2 linked regions of the Candidatus Vesicomyosocius sp. SY067_SCS001 genome follow. The main gene of each other region encodes a partner of the protein of the gene in region 2 in a complex. Links are inferred from orthologs where the notes say so. Each region holds a gene or a part of one and is shown on either strand. Other genes may lie near its edges. The genes, in order: tsaD and tsaB.

Region 1 (3,107 bases), 290 kb from region 2 along the record:
ACAAGTAATGATTTTCTATTTTATAATAGTATCTACTGATAAAAACAAACTAAACCATAACAAACTACAGTAATGACTTTTTGCTTTCGAGTAAGAGTGTTAAAGAATATTATTAATATTAGGAATTAATAGATAAATCAAACATCATTATAAACTTCAAGATAGAATATCGTACTATCATCATAGTTATATTGAATCAATAACTTTCAGCTGATTATTCTAACCATTTCTCTAATTTATATTATTTTAAGGATCATTATCCGAAATAATAGTAATTAATTACACTAATAGGCTAAAAATTTACAGGGAAAATATTTATTAAATAACGCAAGATAAATGAATCTTTAGTTGAAAGAACTATGGATTTGTTAGTAATTAAGTAAGTTTTAAATACTTTAGCAGTACTATGCTTGCATGATTAAAAATAAATGTTCTATAAAAATAGTTCTACATGAAGAAGATAGGTTGACTAACAATAAATTATACCCACTACTTATGGTAATAATTTCAAGTACATATTTAGCTTAGCATGATATTAATTCTTAACTCAAAAGGATTATTATTGTCAATCAACTAACTATTAAATAAATTTACATGTATAAATAATAGCTTACCAACCAATAAACGTTATAATACAAGAATTGATTTTGTAAGATACTTGACTGGCTTAACTAAATTACAATATTAACTAGTGATATAAGTTGTATAAAAATGATCCATCTAATCCCAATCATTCATAAAATTTAAATAAGCTAAAGTCAACATCTTATTTAATTTATTCAAAATCCAGTAGCAATCCAGTAGTAATGTGAAAATTATATTATAGTAAACTTACAACAATCATCCATTTTGTAACAGATTTAAACTTTAAAGTCATAAATCTACTACACACATAATTTTTACTTCTACGTATCGCTCTTTCAGACAAACCAATTCTCGGAAACTCTAGCAAGTAAACCTCTTAGATATACACTTCAATGGTTACCAATGTGATATATCACGACTTAATCAACACACAGAAAACAATTTATTTAATTTGACTCAATTCTTCTACACTCCATCTAGGCTTAATATTAATTTCATAATTGATATCGCACTGTCCATGGCTTAAGCGAAAATGCCCAGCTAAAGCTATCATAGCACCATTGTCAGTACAAAACTCTTGCCTTGGATAAAAGATATTTACACCCACTTTTCTACCCATTTGGTTAAGTTCCTTACGCAAAGATAAATTTGCACTAACGCCACCTGCAACCACAAGTGTTATTCTTCCAGTCTTCTCTAATGCCCTTCTACACTTAATCATAAGTATTTGCGTAGTAGCAACTTCAAAAGATTTAGCAATATCTGATTTTTTATTAGGATGTTTAGTAAAGGTATTACGTGCAAACGTTTTTAAACCACTAAAACTAAAGTCAAGCCCAGGACGGTCAACCATTGGAAGTGGAAACTTAAAAGTATTAGTATTGCCTTGTTTAGCAAGCTTTTCTAAAGCAGGACCACCAGGATAACCTAAACCTAAAATTTTTGCTGTTTTATCAAAAGCCTCGCCTACTGCATCATCTAAGGACTTACCTAAAATCTTGTATTGGCCAATGGCCTTAACATCAATTAACATAGTGTGGCCACCTGAAACTAACAAAGCTACAAAAGGGAATTTAGGCTGAGACTCTTCTAATAAAGGTGCTAGTAAATGTCCTTCCATGTGATGTACAGCTAAAGACGGAACACCCAAACTCCAAGCTAAAGATTTAGCCAACGCACTTCCTACCAAAAGCGCACCTGCCAAACCTGGTCCAGCTGTATAAGCAATGCCATTTAAATCTTGTAAGGTAAACTTTGCATTTGTTAAAACTGTTTTAATTAAAGGTAATATTCTTTGAATATGATCACGCGATGCCAACTCAGGAACCACGCCACCATATTCGCTATGGATTTCAACAGATGAAAATAATTGATGACCAATAAGGCCAAACTCAGAATGGTATAATCCAACACCTGTTTCATCACAAGAACTTTCTATCCCTAACGTAATAAAGTTAAGTTTAGCCATTTATTAATCCTAATGAATGTACATTGTAAAGATAGGATCATACCCCTCCTAAATAAACTTCACGAACCCTTTCATTGTAAAGAATTTGTTCTTTACTACCCTCTGCAATAATAACCCCATTATGTAATACATAGGAGTTATTACAAGTATCTAGCATTTCACGATAATTATGATCCGTAATTAAGATGCCAATATCTTGATCTTTCAAATAGAAAATAATTTTTTGAATATCTACTACAGAAATTGGATCAACTCCTGAAAATGGCTCATCAAGCAATATAAATTTTGGATTCATTGCTAGCGCCCTAGCACTTTCTACTCTTCTCCTTTCACCGCCAGATAAACTAACGCCGTTAATATGGCGAATATGTTCAATACTAAACTCTCTTAATAATTTCTCCAATCTGTGTACTCTCTGTATTTTATCAAAATTAGAGTTTAGTTGTAACACCGCCATAATATTGTTTTCCACAGAAAGATTACGAAAAATAGAAGGCTCTTGAGGTAAATAACTAAGCCCTAAATCAGCACGCTTGTGCATTGGTAAATGATCAATTCTCTTATTGTTTAAGTATACCTTTCCTGAATTTGCCTTAATTAAGCCACAAGTAATATAAAAACAAGTAGTTTTTCCTGCGCCATTTGGACCTAACAATCCAACTACTTCACCACTTTTCACAAAAAATGACACATTATTAACTACAGTCCTACCTGAATAAGATTTACTAATATTTTGTATTATTAGAGCGTTACTAGTCATAATAACAAATATTAATTTTTTTAACAGTTCTAGTCATTAACCTCACCAAATAATAAACAAGAATACGTAAATATTAGAATACAAAACACTACTATTAATATTGAGTAAAACTTAATTTAAAACAAAATCTAAAGAGTAACACATTAAAAATAATATTTCTGGTTACAATAATATGAATATATTTAAAAACATCAAAAACATCAAAATCCTAAAAAGATAACTCGGTTACAAATGAAAAATTAACTAAAATTAAAATAGATTTTTTACTAAAATGATTAATAATTTTATCTAAAG
Region 2 (3,308 bases):
TAGAAATTTTTTCATTGTTTATTTTTAGCTTTTTCCAATACGTAAGACACTTCTGCTGGCATGTAGTTTTCATCATGTTTAGCAAGTACCTCTGTTGCCATAAAAACGTCATCAACTAAAGAACCAGTTGTAATAACGCCCTGACCTTCTTTAAATAAATCAGGCAAAATTCCTGAATAATTAATACGAAAGGTGTTAGCATAATCAGTTACATCAAATACAACTTTAATACCATCATGTTTAACGCTATCCTTAACAACCATACCGCCTAAACGAAAATCTTTATCTTTTGGAGCCCTACCATTGGTTACATCAGTAGGAGACAAAAAATACAATAAATTCTCGTTAAATGCTTTTAAACCTAAATAACCTGCTAAACTTACACCTATTATTAATAAAGCAACTAGTACCATTCTATTTTGTCGTTTTGTCATGTTATTTTTCTCTTAAATACTTAATGCGCAAATGTTCAATTACATTTTTGTGAATAGAATATGTGCGTATAAATAAAGTTGCAATCACAATCAAGGTCATTAAATAAGAAAACCAAATATAAAAAGCATATTTTCCATACGGAAGAAAAGAAAAATATTCTGCTAACGTCACTATCTATGCTCCATAATTACTCTTTTAACCCAACTAGAATTTTGTTCTATGACCAACACTTCATCTCTAGCCCTCATTAACATAAGCGCACCATATAAAAACTTAAACGCCATACCCATTAATAATAATGCAATTAACATATCAACATCTTGGATGGATACTTTATTAATACTGACTGACGCACTCTGATGTAATGTATTCCACCATTTAACCGAATAATGAATAATAGGTAAATTAACCAAACCCACAATAGCTAATACTGAAGAAGCCCTAGATGCAGTTTTAGGATTATTAAATGCATTATTAAGTGACATATAAGCTAAATATAAAAATAATAAAATTAACTCTGAGGTTAAACGTGCATCCCACACCCACCAAGTACCCCACATTGGCTTACCCCAAACCGCACCAGTAGTTAAGGCTAAAAAAGTAAATGCTGCTCCAATAGGAGCTGATACCTTAGCAATAACATATGCTAATTTAATTTTCCAAATTAGGCCAATACCTCCTGAAATTGCCAATACTAAATAAACAAACATACTCATCCATGCAGCAGGTACATGGATAAACATAATGCGATAACTCTCACCTTGTTGATAATCAATAGGTGCCACAATTAGCCCCCAGTACAATCCGATTAATATTAGAACAATAAAAGGGATTAAAAGCCAAAGAATGATTTTTTGACTAATTTGATAGAAATTTTTAGGCGAGGCAAAGGTTTTAATCCATTTCCACATAAACCACTCCTGCTAGTTATTTAACTTATGAAGAATATTATTTTAGCGACTTATGTGCAACATTATTACGTAAATAAGTTGGCAGTGCTAACTTATTGCTAAAATTGATATGTTGGTTAGCACAGGTTAAATAAAGTACTATGAGATTCTCAGCTTTTGGATAAAAATTAGCAAAACAGGTATTAATACCTGTTTGTTGAATAAGCTCATTGTCATATACACCCCATCCATCTCCCACGCCAATAAAATATTTTCCAAGAATATCCACTTCATCAGGCTTTTGTAAACTTTCCTTACACAAGATTTGATTTTGATAAATACCCCAATATACCTCATTCATACGTGCATCAAGTGCAATAGCAATTTTGCTAATATTGTATTTTTTAAACGCTCCAAACCCAAGCAGCTCAAGTGTTGAAAAACCTACTGTAGGAATATTATATGCCAACGATATACCTTGAACTACACTAACACACATTCTAACACCTGTAAAAGATCCAGGACCTTTAGTGTAGATAATACCATCTAAGGCAGAAGGTAGCAATTGACCAGCTTTAAAAATCTCATCGCAAAGTGATAATATTAAACCTGAACTTTTATTCACATCTTGAACAAAACGAGAAAAGATTTCACCTTGAGTATAAAGACTTACCGAACACGTATTAGTACAAGTATCAATTGCTAATAAATTTATCATTTTCTTAAACTTATTATATATAAAACAAAATATTTGTATTTAAATAGTTTTAATAAATAACTAGTTGAATCATAATAATCAAGGACTTTCACTACAGCTATAAGCTTAGCCATTTCTTTTAAATTACAATCATACCATGATCTCTATTAAAGTAAAATCAAATAGGTAACTGGTCTTTTACTTCTTCAGGCGCATCAGAAGTCTCATTTTTATCCAAATTTTCTTCATAATTTAGTATGTTGTCTTCATTATTTTCTGTATCAAGCTCCCTATGCAAGAAATAATCTTTATAATCATTCATAACCTTACCTCTTTCAGAAGACGGCAGATTTTCCCATTAAGATTTAAAATCTGCAACAATATTAAGAGATTTTTGAAAATTGACTTTATCCAAAGATCTATTTTCAGGAAGATTTTCAGAATTATAAGTAAGAGTTAAAAAAGAATTATCTGTATGCAGAATTGACTCATGAAAACATCGAACGGGGCCCACTGCCGGGAGCGGCTCTAGACGGCACCCGAAACATTAGACCACATGGAAGGGTTAAAGGAACAGTTTCACCACTTTCACCACGTTCATCAAAGATTACAGAATTTGTAATAAGATCCCTGTAAGCTTGTAAAGGATGATAACAGGACATTAAAGTCTTATACCACCCCTAGGGGGAAAATAGAAGCCACACTAAAGTTGTTTTTACGGTGTGTTTTCTTAGCATTTTTAGAAGAAATACGTTTAGAATATCTTTTCCGTAATTTAAAAGGTTTTCTCATATTATTTTTCCTTTTTTAGTCTTAATTTTATTAATTGGTATCACCTAGCCCAGTTACATCAAGTAACTTTTTGGTAAAGTCATTAATTACTCGTATTGTTTAACCCCAAATACAAAATATTTATATACACAAAAATTACAGAACTATTAAGCATGCATTCTTTAATTAAACGAATATACCAATAATAACCCCTCATCAATGCTTCTTTAACTTTTTATCTCAAAACTTCTCTTTCTATTTGATAAGGTATTTTTAATTAAATACATCTTATGATATTAGTCATAAGAAATGACTTGTTATAGAATATGTAATATAATAAATTATCTAAATTTTAACAAAATCTATCCCCAAAATATTTTTTTATACAATATATAGAATTAAGTGATTGTTAAAAACAAATAATTAGTATAAAATTCTTTCTTCCTTGCTTGAGAGCACTATTTCCAAGCTATTTAAAACATAACCATAAGGAGAAAACTCATGAGACATTATGA

Evidence for each region.
Region 1: the proteins of tsaB (region 2) and tsaD are in contact, whole or in part, in a solved structure (PDB 4WQ4), measured with the Escherichia coli proteins. The link is inferred for Candidatus Vesicomyosocius sp. SY067_SCS001 from one-to-one orthologs.

The regions. Positions count from the first base shown.
Region 1 is NZ_CP054877.1:922,008-925,114, forward strand. What follows is about bases 41-2,807. They hold tsaD (tRNA (adenosine(37)-N6)-threonylcarbamoyltransferase complex transferase subunit TsaD), read right to left. Parts: upstream 2,054-2,807; coding sequence 1,028-2,053; downstream 41-1,027. Other genes in these bases: lptB (LPS export ABC transporter ATP-binding protein), read right to left, coding at 2,091-2,807. In the rest of the region: more of lptB, read right to left, coding at 2,808-2,813.
Region 2 is NZ_CP054877.1:632,614-635,921, forward strand. Bases 214-3,181 are described here. They hold tsaB (tRNA (adenosine(37)-N6)-threonylcarbamoyltransferase complex dimerization subunit type 1 TsaB), read right to left. Parts: upstream 2,044-3,181; coding sequence 1,384-2,043; downstream 214-1,383. Other genes in these bases: ccmE (cytochrome c maturation protein CcmE), read right to left, coding at 214-434; ccmD (heme exporter protein CcmD), read right to left, coding at 436-606; HUW60_RS03055 (heme ABC transporter permease), read right to left, coding at 606-1,346; HUW60_RS03065 (hypothetical protein), read right to left, coding at 2,201-2,344; HUW60_RS05035 (hypothetical protein), read right to left, coding at 2,692-2,814. Also shown: HUW60_RS03040 (DsbE family thiol:disulfide interchange protein), read right to left, coding at 1-15; more of ccmE, read right to left, coding at 12-213; rpsF (30S ribosomal protein S6), read left to right, coding at 3,295-3,308. UniProt on the Escherichia coli protein: Required for the formation of a threonylcarbamoyl group on adenosine at position 37 (t(6)A37) in tRNAs that read codons beginning with adenine.